DNA from 2 places in the Nocardioides sp. S5-5 genome. Region 1 is predicted to be linked to the other one. Evidence: riboswitches for the same ligand, from Rfam matches in the RefSeq annotation. Region 1 holds a riboswitch; the other holds the start of a gene.
What was found. Region 1 has a riboswitch for glycine ahead of gcvP (aminomethyl-transferring glycine dehydrogenase). Riboswitches for the same ligand answer to the same signal wherever they lie in the genome.

Region 1 (7,138 bases):
GTGCTTGTCACCGTCATCAGGATCAACCCACTTATCGCCACCCTAGCTACCTCCTACGCCGTGGCCGGGATCGCGACCATCGTTGCTGGTGGCACGGTGCTCATCGTGAACGACGAGCGCTTCAAGCAGCTCGGGACCGACTCGGCCTTCGGGCTGAGGCTGACCTCCATCCTGGCCATCATCGTGATCGCCCTGACTTGGTTCCTGCTCTCGGCCTCGACCTACGGGCGCAGCCTCTTCGCCGTCGGAGGAAACGAGGAGGCCGCCCGTCTCTCGGGCGTCAGGACGAACGCCGTTAAGGTGCTGACCTACGCGATCAGCGGCGCAGGCGCAGCGTTCGGTGGGGTACTGGTGGCCTCTCGGGTTGGTTCCGGCCAGGCCGACCAGGGCACCCAGACGTCGCTGGTCTTCATCGTGCTGGCCGGCATCGTCATCGGAGGCACGAGTCTCCTCGGCGGTGACGGTGCGATCTGGAAGACCTGCGTTGGGATCCTGTTTCTCGCGCTCATCAACAACGGGTTCGTGTTGCTCAGCCTCGACGGCGTGTACCAGCAAATCGCTGCTGGCGTGCTGATCGTGATCGCAGTCGGCAGCGACAGCTATCGACGCGCGCGGCGCTCCTGACTGGAACCCGTAGACCCTCCGGAGATCTCTACCTGAGATCACGAGACCAGCAAGCATCAACAGCTCGATCGCCGCACCGGGCGAACGAGGACAAGCAAGGAGCAGAGAAGTGGAAGCAAAGTCGGTCTGGTTCGCATCTGAGCGCACAGTCGAGATTCGCACCGAGGAGATCGGTGACCCCGGCCCCACCGAGGTCCTGTGTGAGGCCATCGCCTCGGGCATCAGCCACGGTACCGAGATGACCATCTTCCGCGGACAGGCCCCGGACACCCGCACGGTTCTCGATCTGCCGCAGGACCTGATCCAACCGCAGGCGACCATGGGTGGGTCCTTCGAACAGAAGTTCCCCATCAAGTACGCCTACGCCAACGTCGGTCGTGTCCTCGAAGCCGGCGTCGAATCCGGGCTCACCACCGGCGACTTGGTCTTCACGCGCGTCCCGCACCAGACCCACTACGTCGTGGACAGGTCGCTGTGCACGCTGCTTCCGCCTGACCTCGCCCCAATCGAGGCAGCAACCACGGTGGGACTCCTCGACGTCGCGGTCAACGCGCTGCTCGACCACCCGGTATTGTTCGGCGATGTCGTCATCGTTTACGGCATGGGCTTGGTCGGGCTCTTCACCGCCAAGCTCGCCAAGCGTACGGCCTCGGTCGTCATCGCTGTCGACCCCCTCGAACGCCGGCGCGAGCTCGCCCTCCAGTACGGCGCAGACGTGGCCGTTCACCCTAGCGACGCGCTGAGCACCGTCAAGGAACTGAGCGGTGGCCGCGGAGCAGACGTGTCGTTCGAGGCGAGCGGCGCCCCGGCCGCCCTGCAGTCTGCGATCGAGGCCACGGGCGCCGAAGGCACCGTGGTCGTGCCGGCCTACTACGGACGCAAGCCCGTCGATCTGATTATGTCGCCCGAGTTCCACATGCGGCGCCTGCGTATGGTGAGCTCCTCGGTCAACGCCCCCGACGGCCGAATCTCCGCACGCTGGACCAACGACCGACGACTCCAGCTCGACGTCGACCTGCTGACTGAGCTGCGGGCCGGAGACCTGATCAGCCACCGCATTCCGTTCGAGCGGGCCACTGAGGCGTTCGAGCTCGTCGATCAGCACCCCGACGAGGTGCTCTCGGTCGTGCTCACCTATGGCAGCTGAACTTTCATGACGCTCGCTGATACTCACTGTCACCTTGGCCGTTACCACGACCGTGACCGGGTGCTTGAGACCTGCCGGGAGTGCGAGATCGAGATCATCGTCGCTACGGCCCGCCCCTCTGAGGCGCAGCACCTGGATGAGCTGCTGCGTGGCGTACCCGGTACACAGGTCGGACTCGGCTTTCACCCCGAGGCCGCGGGGAGCGTCTACAACGCCAGCGAGCTGGCCACGCTGGAGGCCATCGCCCCCCGCTTCGCATGGGTGTCCGAGATAGGTTTGGACCGCCCAATCGCAGACACCGTCGGACCGGACTTTGGCAACGGCCCCACGTTCGCGGCTCAACACGAACTACTTGAGCGCGTCTTGGACCTCACCGGACCGACGCGCGGCTACTCGATACATTCGCGTGGCGCCGTCAGGGAGGTTGTGGGGACACTGGCCAGGTTCCAGGTGGAGCACGCCGTTCTGCATTCCTTCGCAGGGAACCGTGGTGAACTGACCATGGTTCTTGACGCCGGGTTCCGGCTTTCCATCCACCCGACCATGCTCGAGACCGAGGAGGGTCGAGACCTCATCCGGTCAATTCCTGCAGATCGAATGCTCCTCGAGACCGACGGTCCCTACTTCTCTTGGATGGGCCGCCGCATCCAACCACACGACTGCGCCGAGATCGTGCGGTACATCAGCGAGGTGCGGGGCGCGCGCGCCACACAGGTGAGCGAAATCATCTCCGACAACTACCGCCTCCTCGCCAGTGAGGTGAAGGCAGCACATGACAGGAATTTCAATGCGAACTGAGCCGTCTGCCCCTGCAATCCGCATCGGTCTGGATGTCGGCGGAACTCACACCGACGCCGTGGCCATCGACGAGCGTGACACCGTGGTGGCTTGGGCGAAGCAACACACAACTGCCGACGTCAGCGGCGGCGTGGAGCGCGCCCTCGATGAAATCCTAGCCCAGCTCGGAGACTCGGTAGAGCGGGTTGGCGCGGTCATGCTGGGAACCACGCACGGCATCAACGCCATTCTCGAACGGCGCGGTCTTGCAAAAATTGCCGTGATCCGACTCGGCGCCCCCGCTACGCGGAGCATCCCGCCGCTGATGCCTTGGCCCCATGATCTGCGTGAGAACGCTGTAGTGGCCAGCACGATCCTCACCGGCGGGAACTACGTCGCCGGCCGAGCCATTCGTCGAACGGACCGCGAAGAGCTCATGGAGTTCCTCAAGCCCATCGCTGGCACGGTCGATGCGGTGGCTATTACCGGCGTGTTTAGTCCGGCCTACCGTGACCAAGAAATCGAAACGGCCGACGTGGTTCGCGAGGTCCTGGGCGAGCACGTCGGGATCTCTATGAGCCACGAAGTCGGCTCCCTGGGGTTGCTGGCGCGCGAGAATGCAACTGCACTCAACGCGGCACTCCACCACGTCGCCACTGAGGTGGCGTCGTCGCTGCAGACCGTCCTGGAGAAGCGCGGAGTCCGCGCTGCGACCTACTTCGCGCAGAACGACGGCACTCTCATGGGCCTGGAGCAGGCAACCCGGTTCCCGGTCTTCACCATCGGATCAGGTCCGGCCAACTCAATCCGAGGGGCCGCCTTCCTTACCGGTCTGACCAACGCCCTCATCGCCGACGTCGGCGGCACCTCGACCGACTTCGGCGTACTCATCGACGGGTTTCCTCGGGAAGCATCGATGGGCGCTGAGCTTGCGGGCGTCAAGACCAATTTCCGAATGCCCGACGTGCTCAGCATCAGCATCGGTGGCGGCACGGTCGTAACACAGGACGGCTCCGGCGGCGTCCGAGTCGGCCCCCAATCTCTGGGATATCGCGTCGCGCAAGAGGGCTTGGTGTTTGGCGGTTCAGTCCCAACGTTGACCGACGCAGCCGTGGCAGCGGGACGCGGCGACATCGGCAGCCACCCGGTTCCCGCTGACCTGCGTGCCACGCTCGGCCAGGCAATGTCAGTGGCCGACGAGACACTCGCCGACGCGGTCGAGAGTATGAATCTGTCCCGCGAGATCAACTCGTTGGTGGTTGTCGGGGGAGGATCGGCCCTCATCAGCGACGGCCACGGCCGCATGCCCAAGGTGATCCGACCCAGCCACGGCGCAGTCGCCAATGCGGTTGGGGTTGCCATCGCCCCAGTCAGCAGCCGTTGGGACACGATCATCCCGGCTGGACAGGACCGCCGACGCGCCATCGACGACGCCTCGGACATCGCAACCGCGCGGGCCATCCAAGCTGGCGCGGACCCGAGCCGCATCGAGATCGTCGAAGTAACGGAGACCCCGATCGGGTACCTGCCAGAACCGGCCACGCGCCTCCAGGTGCGCGCGGCAGGACCACTCGGGAGAGTGTCGTGACCGGCAGCCCGACCACGTTTCTCCGTGTGCGGGTCGAGGAGCTTCGATACGAGGCCGAAGGCGTCGTCTCCGTCCTCCTGCGAGGCTTGGACGGCGACCTGCCAGCCTGGGAGCCTGGGGCCCACATTGGCCTGGTACTACCGAACCGGGTCGAGCGTCAGTACTCGCTCATCGAGTCCTACGCTACGTACAACTCCTACCGCATCGCCGTCCTTCTGGACCCGCTGAGCCGCGGAGGCTCCGAATACGTTCACTACTTCCTACGGCCCGGGCAGATCGTCACTATGAGCTCGCCGCGCAACAACTTCGCACTCCCGGAGTCGGAGGCGCTCGTCTTCATCGCCGGCGGCATCGGCATCACTCCGATCATCCCGATGATCCGAGCCGCGGAGGCTGCCGGAATCCGATGGACCTTGGACTACGGCAGCCGCAATCGGAGCTCCATGGCTTTCGCCGACTCCTTCGGAGACCTCGGCGACCGCGTGCGGTACTGGCCGTTCGACGAAACCGGTCACCTTCCACTCGACGACATCATCGCGGGTGCCGACACGGACGCCGCGTTCATCTGCTGCGGACCTGAGCCATTGCTGGTAGCGGTGGAACAAGTCGTCACCCGGTCCGGACGGTCGCCCTCCTCTCTGCACGTGGAGAGGTTCAAGCCTCGGCCGCGTCCGCCACAGGTGAATCGCGCGGTCACCGTCCGGGCGATCAAGAGCGCACGGACCATCAACGTCGACGCCGATACCTCCCTACTCGACGGACTGGCGCGAGCCGGCATCCCCGTCAGCGCGAGTTGTCGCTCCGGAGTCTGCGGAACCTGCGAAGTCGAGATCTTGGCCGGGCGCCCCGAGCACCGCGACGACGTCTTGACCCGCGAACAACAGGAAACAGGCCGCACCATGATGGTGTGCGTGTCGCGCGCCCTCGGCAGAGAGATAAGTCTCAATGTCTGAGCTCAACGTGACTCCGGCCTCCGGGTCGGCAGTGCGCCCCTCCGCCCGTTCCCTCCTCGACCGGGTCCGCCGGCTCAGCGTCCAGGAGGTCTGTGATGTGCTGGGTACCCCCGACGCTCCCGTGCTAGACAAGATTGATCGGGACCTGGGTCTGACGGCCCAGCGCTTCATCGCACATGCTCCGTTCGTTTGCCTAGCAACTCACGGAGCCAAGGGAGCTGACTCCAGCCCTCGGGGAGACGGTCCGGGCTTCGTGAAGGTGCTCGACGACGCCACCCTCAGCCTCCCAGATCGTTCGGGCAACGCTCTGGCCGACAGCTTCAGGAACCTCGCGTGCAACTCCGAGATCGGCATGCTTTTTCTCGTCCCAGGGATGCGAGAGACCTTGCGAGTCAACGGAAAGGCATTCGTCACCGACGACGTTCACCTCCGTCACCAGCACGAGGCGGACGGCCGCGTACCTAAACTTGTGCTCATCGTCGAGGTCGAAGAGAACTATTTCCACTGCGGGAAGGCGCTCATCCGATCCCGTCTCTGGGACCCCGCCGCGCAAGTCAACCCCGCCGACGTGGTGATGAGCAGCAACGTGTTCTCCCTTCGCAACACCGAGCGATCCGCGGTGACCACTACGACGTCGGAACTGACCGACGGTCTGGCGCACAGCTACGTGGCCGACCTCTGACGACCGCGCCAGGCGCACCAAGACAACTCCATATCGGCCGTTCGAAGCCGAAGCAGGAGAGCCCTCGCCTGACCCGATGGGTCGGGACGGGGCGCCGTAGGAGCAACTCTCCCCGAGAAACTCTCAGGCCCCATCACTGCTCGGCGAGGCAACTCTGGAAAGTCAGGACCCATGTCCTGCGCCCACGGTGCAAGCCGCTCACGCGGTGAAGCTCTCAGGTACCCATGACAGAGCGGGGAGGCAAGCGAAGCAGGGTGCACGCACCCTCGACGACGGGAGCCTCCGTGTCCTCGAACGACCCCACCCCTTCAAGCGCCTCCTTCAGCGAGCGCCACATCGGCACCGACGCCTCCGAGCAGGCGAAGATGCTGGCCGAGATCGGCTACGCGAGCCTCGACGAGCTGATGGCCGCCGCCGTACCGGCCGGCATCGTCTCGCCCGAGCCCCTGCGGCTGCCCGCACCGGCGAGCGAGACCGAGGCCCTGGCCGAGCTCGCCGTCCTGGCGGGACGCAACGACGTCGGCGTGGCGATGATCGGCTGCGGCTACCACCCGACGATCACGCCGCCGGTGATCCGCCGCAACCTGCTGGAGGCCCCGGCCTGGTACACGGCGTACACGCCCTACCAGCCGGAGATCAGCCAGGGCCGGCTCGAGGCGCTGATCAACTTCCAGACCGTCGTCGGCGACCTCACCGGCCTGCCGACCGCGAACGCCTCGCTGCTCGACGAGGCCACCGCGGTGGTCGAGGCGATCATGGTGATGCGCCGCGCGTCGCGGTCGAGGTTCCCGCGGGTGCTGGTCGACGCGGACACGCTGCCGCAGACCCTCGCCGTGCTCGCCACCCGGGCCGAGGCCGTCGGCCTCGAGGTCGAGCTGGTCGACCTCGACGCGCCCCTCCCGGACGGTGAGTTCTTCGGCCTGCTCGCGTCCTACCCCGGCTGCTCGGGCGAGGTCCGCGACCTGCGGCCGATCGCCGCCGAGGCCGCCGCACGCGGTGCGTCCGTCGCCGTGACCTGCGACCCCCTCGCGCTCACCCTGCTCACCCCGCCCGGCGAGATGGGCGCCGACATCGCCGTCGGCTCCACCCAGCGCCTCGGCGTCCCGATGTTCTACGGCGGTCCACACGCCGCCTTCATCGCCGTCCGCGAGGGCCTCGAGCGGCACCTGCCCGGACGGCTCGTGGGCGTCTCCATCGACGCGTCCGGGCAGCCGGCGTACCGCCTCGCGCTGCAGACCCGCGAGCAGCACATCCGCCGCGACAAGGCGACCTCCAACATCTGCACCGCGCAGGTGCTGCTGGCGATCACCGCCGGCATGTACGCCGTCCACCACGGCCCCGACGGCCTGCGCCGGATCGCCGGGCAG
Region 2 (7,138 bases), 1.8 Mb from region 1:
CGAGCACATCGTCACCCACGACAGCCTCACCAACCTCCCGAACCGCTCGCTGCTGGTCCGCCACCTCGACCAGGCGCTGGAGCGGGCCGAGTGCGGCACCACCGAGCTGGCGCTGGTGCTCATCGACCTCGACCAGTTCAAGCGGATCAACGACTCGCTGGGGCACCACATCGGTGACGAGCTGCTGATCGTCGTAGCCGAGCGGCTGCTGGCCTGGACCCGGTCCCACGACCTCGTCGCCCGACTGGGGGGCGACGAGTTCGTGATCGTGTTGGAGGACCTGGTCCCCGGCACCGACCTGGACCGGCGCCTGGCGGACCTGATGGCCGACGTGCTCGCGCCCGTCGTGCTCCACGGCTACGAGCTCGCGGTCACGGCCAGCGTCGGCGGGACGCGCTGCCCCGCCGACGGCCGTGACCCCGGGACGCTGCTGAAGAACGTCGACATCGCGATGTACCAGGCCAAGGCGGCCGGCCGCAACGAGATCCGCTGGTTCGAGCCGGCGATGCTGGCGGAGAACAACGACCGGCTCGCGTTGTCCGCGGCGCTGCGCCAGGCACTCGACCACGACGAGCTCTCGCTGGTCTACCAGCCCCAGGTGGACCTCCTCACCGGCGAGGTCGTCGGCGTCGAGGCGCTGGCCCGCTGGACCAGCCCGACCCTCGGTCCGGTCCCGCCGGACCGGTTCATCCCGGTCGCCGAGGACGGCGGCATGATCGCCCAGCTCGGCGGCTGGGTGCTCGCCACCGCCTGCTCCTCGCTCGCCCGGGTCCAAGAGCAGCTCGGCCGCCCGCTGCGGCTCGCCGTCAACGTCTCGCCTCGCCAGCTGCGGGGACGGGCCTGGCTCGACGACATCGCGACGGCCATCGAGCTCGCCGGCATCCAGCCCTCCCAGCTCGAGGTCGAGATCACCGAGGGCCTGCTCATCGAGGACCACGGCGACGTGGTCGCGATGCTGGAGTCGCTGCGCTCGCTCGGCGTGTCGATCGTGGTCGACGACTTCGGCTGCGGCTACAGCAGCCTCGCCTACCTGACCCGGTTCCCCATCGACAAGCTCAAGATCGACCGCTCGTTCGTCCAGGAGATCAGCACCGCCGAGAACGCCGCCATCGTCGACGCCATCATCGTGATGGCCCACGCCCTCGGCATGACCGTGGTCGCCGAGGGCGTCGAGACCCCCGCCCAGGAGCGGTACCTGCGGGAGCGGGGGTGCGACGAGGTGCAGGGCTACCTGTACAGCCCCGGCGTCCCCGCCGGCTCGCTGGAGATGGTGGCCCGGGCGCTGTCGCGTACCTAGATGACCAACTCTTGCCCTGGGGCGTCGCGGCCGGGTGCCGTCGGTCGTGGCCCGGCGGTAGACACGCCGGCCACGCAACCGCCGGCTCAGCCACGAGCAGGCGCGCCTGCTGCCGCGCGAGGCCCTGCCGGCCATCGCGCGGCCGGTGCTCCCCGGTCGCTGAGCCCCCGCCCGGCCGGCTTGGCGTCGTACATCGCCCGGTCGGCGGCGGCCAGCAGCGAGCGCGGCGTGCTGGTGCGCTCCGAGACGACGGCGCCGACGCTCGCCGTGATCCGGTCGTACGGCGCGTCCGCGGCCTGACCGTAGGGCAGTGCCACCCGCCGGCGGATCCGCTCGGCGCACAGCTCCAGCTCCGCCGGGTCGCCCAACCCGGGGCAGAGCACGACGAACTCGTCGCCGCCGAGCCGCGCCACCGTGTCGCCGGGCCGGGTCACGTCGGTGAGCCGGCCGGCGATCTCGACCAGCAGCAGGTCGCCCTCCTCGTGGCCCCACGCGTCGTTGACCGACTTGAAGCCGTCGAGGTCGAGCAGCAGCACGCCCACCGTCTCGGGCGGCTCCTGGCGCAGCAGCTCCTCGAGGCGCTGGTTGAGCAGAGCCCGGTTGGCCAGGCCGGTCAGCGGGTCGCGCAGGGCCAGGTCCCGCAGCTCGGCGATCAGCTCGTTGCGCGAGTCGCGGAACAGCGCGAGCGTCAGCACGACCACGGCGAGCGCGCCGACCATGCCCTGCGCCAGCAGCGCCTGCTCCTGCGGCGCCATGTCCTGCAGTGCGCCGCGGTCGAGCAGCGTGGCGCCCATGATCGTGGCGCCCGCGCCGGTCAGGAAGACCGTGCTCGTCGTGGTCGAGAACCGCAGCGAGACCCACATCGCGGGCAGCATCACCCCGAAGGCGTTGGGGTGGCCGGGGTTGAGCCAGAACACCCGGGCGAACACGACGCAGACCAGCGCGGCGCACGCGAGCGTCTCGGCCACCCGGGTCAGCGTCAGCGCCGGCGGCCGCCATCGGGCGTCGCGCAACCGCAGCACCACCGCCACCCCGGCCAGTGCGGTCACGCCGTTGCGGACCGCGAACAGCGCGAACGTGCGCAGCAGGTCGTCTTGGCCCTCGGCGGCGAACCAGAGCACGGCCAGCGCCGCCGCCACCAGGGTGCCGGCCACGATCGCCCCGACCAGCCGGCCGAGGTCGGCCGGCTCCCGCAGCCGGACCGGGCGGTCGCCGTACCGCAGGACGGCGGCCGTGACCGCGGCCAGCGCGACGTTGACCAGCACGAACCAGGCCGACAGGTCAGCCGCGGCGCCGGTCGTCAGGTTGACGCCGAAGGTGAGTGCGGCGAGCCCGGTCCAGTGGAGGGCCGCCGGCACCCGTGGGAGGCCGGATGCGTGCAGCCCCCAGAGCACGGCGACCGCGGCGGCGGGCCACACGAGCGACACCTCGCTGCCCTCCACCCGGGTCGCCCGCCCGGCGAGGATGGCCAGCGCGTACGCCACCGCGAACCCGGGCCCGGGCAGCATGGCCTTGGAGACGCGTCGTGCCACGGCTCGTGCTCCCCTCTCGTCGACGGCTCTCACGGGGCACATCGGCAGGAGGGACGACGACCCAAGCAGTCAGCATTCGATCACGTTGACGGCCAGGCCGCCGCGTGAGGTCTCCTTGTACTTCGTCTTCATGTCGCGCCCCGTCTCGCGCATCGTCTTGAGAGCCTTGTCGAGGCTGACCTTGTGGGCTCCGGAGCCGTGGATGGCGAGCCGGGCGGCGTTGATCGCCTTGACCGAGGCGATGGCGTTGCGCTCGATGCAGGGGATCTGGACCAGCCCGCCGACCGGGTCGCAGGTGAGACCGAGGTTGTGCTCGATGCCGATCTCGGCGGCGTTCTCGACCTGCTCGGGGGAGCCGCCGAGGACCTCGCACAGGGCGCCGGCGGCCATCGCGCAGGCCGAGCCGACCTCGCCCTGGCAGCCGACCTCCGCGCCGGAGATGGAGGCGTTCATCTTGGCCAGGATGCCGATCGCGGCGCCGGTCAGCAGGAACCGGACGATGCCGTCGTCGACCTGCTCGGGCGTCAGGTCCCTGGCGACGAAGCGCACCCAGTACTGCAGCACCGCGGGCACGATGCCGGCGGCGCCGTTGGTGGGCGCGGTCACGATCCGGCCGCCGGAGGCGTTCTGCTCGTTGACCGCGAGCGCGAACAGGTTGACCCAGTCGATGACGTCGAGCGGATCCTGACTGCCGGCCGCGCAGAGCTTCGCATGCAGCTCGGGTGCGCGACGGGGGACCTTGAGGCCGCCCGGGAGGACGCCCTCGCGGTGGCAGCCCTCCTCGATGCAGGCGGCCATCACCCGCCAGATCTCCAGCAGCCCGGTCCGCACCTCGGCCTCGGTGCGCCAGGTCAGCTCGTTGGCGAGCATCACGTCGGAGACGCTCATCTCGGCCTCGCGGCACACGGCGAGCAGCTCGCCGCCGGTCGTGAACGGGTGCGGCAGCACCGTGTCGTCCACGACCACCCGGTCCGCGCCGACCTGGGTCTCGTCGACCACGAAGCCGCCGCCCACCGAGTAGTAGGTGCGAGCGCGCAGCTCGGCGCCCTCGGCGTCGTACGCCGTGAACACCATGCCGTTCGGGTGCGCGGGCAGCGACTGGCGGCGGTGCATGACGACGTCGTCGGCCTCGAAGCGGACGGCCCGCTCGCCGGCGATCCGGAGCTGCTCGTGCTCGAGGATCGCGGCCACCCGGGCGTCGTACGTCGCGGTGTCGGTGGTCGCCGGGTCGTCACCCTCGAGCCCGAGGATCACGGCCTTGACCGAGCCGTGGCCGTGCCCGGTCGCGCCGAGCGAGCCGAACAGCTCCGCCCGCACCCGCGCGACCCGCGGCAGCTCCCCGTCGACCGCGAGGCCGGTGGCGAAGGTGCGCGCCGCCCGCATCGGGCCGACCGTGTGGGACGACGACGGCCCGATGCCGATGGAGTAGAGGTCGAAGACGCTCAGCGCCATCGGGTCACTCGCTCCTGCGTTCCATGATTCGACGGTACAGCCGCCCGCATGGACCCCGCTGTCACGTCGAGGCGATCAGGGAGTCGTAGGCCGCCGCGTCCATCAGCTCGCCGGTCGCGGTCACCTTGACGACGAACAGCCAGCCCTGGCCGAACGGGTCGCTGTTGACCAGGCTCGGGTCGGCGTCGACGGCGTCGTTGACCTCGACCACCTCGCCGGTGACCGGGGCGTACAGGTCGCTGACCGACTTGGTCGACTCGAGCTCGCCGCAGGACTCGCCGGCGGTGACGGCGGTGCCGACGGCGGGCAGGTCGACGTACACGACGTCGCCGAGGGCGTCCGCGGCATAGGCGGTCACGCCGACCTTGGCGGTGTCGCCGTCGACGGCGATCCACTCGTGCTCGGCGGTGTACCGGAGGTGGGTGGGGTTGCTCATGGGGTTCTCCTGCTCAGCGGCTGCGGGTGTAGAAGGGGAGCTCGACGACGTCGGCGTCCTCGAGGGTGCCGCGCAGCGACACCTGGAGTCGGGTGCCGACCGCCGACAGGGCGACCGGCACGTAGGCCATCGCGATCGGCCTCTCCAGCGTGGGGGAGGGCGACCCGCTGGTGATGACGCCGACCTCGGCACCGCCGGCCGGGTCGAGGACCGGGTAGCCGGCGCGCGGGGAGCGGCGACCGGTGGCGGCCAGGCCGACGAGGACCCGTTGGGGGCCCTCCGCCTTGCGCTTCGCGAGCGCTGCCTGGCCGACGAAGCCCTCGGGCTTGTCGAGGACGACGACCCGGCCCAGACCGGCCTCGTACGGCGTGGTGGCCCGGTCGAGCTCGTGGCCGTAGAGCGGCATCCCGGCCTCGAGGCGCAGCGTGTCGCGGCAGGCGAGTCCGGCGGGGACCAGGCCGTGTGCCTCGCCGGCCGTGCTGAGCGCCTCCCAGACGGCGGCGGCGTCACCCGGCTTGCAGTAGACCTCGAAGCCGTCCTCGCCGGTGTAGCCGGTGCGGGCGAGCAGCACGTCGATGCCGGCGACCGTGCCGGCGTCGATCGCGTAGTACCTCAGCGACGGCACGTCGAGCTCGGTCAGCCCGGACAGGATCTCCGCGGACGCGGGGCCCTGGACCGCCAGCAGCGCCCAGTGCGCCGACGTGTCCCGGACCGTGACGTCGTACCCCCCGGCGCGGGCGACCAGCTCGGGGGCGACGACCGCGACGTTGCCGGCGTTCGCGACGACGAGGTAGTGCTCCTCGGCGAGCCGGTAGACGACGAGGTCGTCGATGATCCCGCCGTCCTCGGCGCAGATCATCGAGTAGCGCGCCCGGCCCACGCCGATCGCGGACGGCCGGCCGACCAGCGCGTGGTCCAGCGCGTTGCCCGCGCCGGGGCCGGTCAGCTCGATCTCGCCCATGTGGGTGAGGTCGAACAGCCCGGCCGTCGTCCGCACGGCGCGGTGCTCGACGCTCTCCGAGCCGTAGCGGACCGGCATCTGCCAGCCCGCGAAGTCGGTGAACGACGCGCCGAGGGCGATATGGACGTCGTGGAGCGGAGTGAGCCGTGGGGTCACGGAAGGTGTGGTCATCGGGAGGCTTCCTCGTGGAGCGCACGGCGTGTGCCGCGCGCGTGGCTGGGCTGCCTCCCCGCTCTGTCATCGCTACCTGAGAGCTTCACCGCCCGTCGGGCGGCTTGCACCGTGGGTGCGGGCCGGTGGGTCCGGTCCGTCTTTCCAGAGTTCGCCTCGTCCCGGCGGTCAGGGGGCCTGAGAGATTCTTGGGGAGATTTGCTCCTTCGGCGCCCGTCCTCGTGGGACTGGGACTCTCCCGCCGGGGTTCGAACGGCGCGATGTTCAGTTGTGACGCCGGTCATGGCGTGGGGCGAGCATACGGCATCCGGCGGCCGGTCCCCGTACCATCGGGCGGTGCCTCGCCCCGACTCCGCCGAGCGGCTGACCGGGATCGACCCGGACGAGCTCGCGATCACCCTCAAGGTCCTCCGTCAGGTCCCGCTGCTCGACCCCGAGCACGAGGACGTGCGCACCATGAAGCGGGCGGCGTCGTACATGTACAAGCTGATCAAGAAGCAGCGGCGCGCCGAGATCCGGCTGGAGCGGCAGCGTCACGACCAGGACGTCATCGAGAGGACGGCGACCGGCTCGCCGATGCGGATCGACGACGAGACCGCCGGCATCCCGCTGGTCTCCACCGCGCAGGGCGCGTTCGCCGGTGAGCTGCTCACCGCGCGTGGGTGCTACATCTGCAAGGAGGACTTCACCCTGGTCGACGCGTTCTACCACTGGCTGTGCCCGCGCTGCGCCGCGATGAGCCACGCCAAGCGCGACCAGCGCACCGACCTCACCGGCAAGCGCGCGCTGCTCACGGGTGGTCGCGCCAAGATCGGCATGTACATCGCGCTGCGCCTGCTCCGCGACGGCGCGCACACCACGATCACCACCCGGTTCCCGAAGGACGCCGTCCGCCGGTTCGCCGCGATGGAGGACTCCGCCGAGTGGCTGCACCGGCTCAAGGTCGTCGGCATCGACCTGCGCGACCCCACCCAGGTCATCGCGCTGACCGACGACGTCGCCGCGGACGGCCCGCTCGACATCATCATCAACAACGCGTGCCAGACCGTACGACGCCTGCCGGGCGCCTACACGCACCTCACCGAGGGCGAGCTGGCGCCGCTGCCCACCGGGATCGAGCTGCCCGAGATGGTGGCCTTCGACCGGATCTCCGAGGCGCACCCGGCGGCGATCGCCGGCGCCCTGGCCGACCACGCCGTCGCCCACCACGAGGGGGAGTCGGCCGAGGCGGCGCTGGCGGCCCACAATGCCGCCTCGATGACCGCGCTCGCGCTGAAGGCCGGCGGCGC

Region 2: it holds a riboswitch for glycine, as region 1 does, so the genes downstream of both, gcvT (glycine cleavage system aminomethyltransferase GcvT) here and gcvP (aminomethyl-transferring glycine dehydrogenase) in region 1, are expected to answer to the same signal.

What each region holds. Positions count from the first base shown of each region.
Region 1 covers NZ_CP199913.1:180,740-187,877, forward strand. Annotated here, with positions in the region: gene ACUP6Y_RS00795 (ABC transporter permease) at 1-624, shown strand, start outside; gene ACUP6Y_RS00800 (zinc-dependent alcohol dehydrogenase) at 734-1,771, shown strand; gene ACUP6Y_RS00805 (TatD family hydrolase) at 1,778-2,569, shown strand; gene ACUP6Y_RS00810 (hydantoinase/oxoprolinase family protein) at 2,559-4,136, shown strand; gene ACUP6Y_RS00815 (PDR/VanB family oxidoreductase) at 4,133-5,089, shown strand; gene ACUP6Y_RS00820 (MSMEG_1061 family FMN-dependent PPOX-type flavoprotein) at 5,082-5,771, shown strand; glycine riboswitch at 5,815-5,920, shown strand; glycine riboswitch at 5,921-6,012, shown strand; gene gcvP (aminomethyl-transferring glycine dehydrogenase) at 6,056-7,138, shown strand, end outside.
Region 2 covers NZ_CP199913.1:2,018,665-2,025,802, forward strand. Annotated here, with positions in the region: gene ACUP6Y_RS09510 (putative bifunctional diguanylate cyclase/phosphodiesterase) at 1-1,297, shown strand, start outside; gene ACUP6Y_RS09515 (diguanylate cyclase domain-containing protein) at 1,384-2,829, opposite strand; gene ACUP6Y_RS09520 (L-serine ammonia-lyase) at 2,899-4,281, opposite strand; gene gcvH (glycine cleavage system protein GcvH) at 4,343-4,717, opposite strand; gene gcvT (glycine cleavage system aminomethyltransferase GcvT) at 4,731-5,849, opposite strand; glycine riboswitch at 5,903-6,004, opposite strand; glycine riboswitch at 6,005-6,100, opposite strand; gene ACUP6Y_RS09535 (SDR family NAD(P)-dependent oxidoreductase) at 6,186-7,138, shown strand, end outside.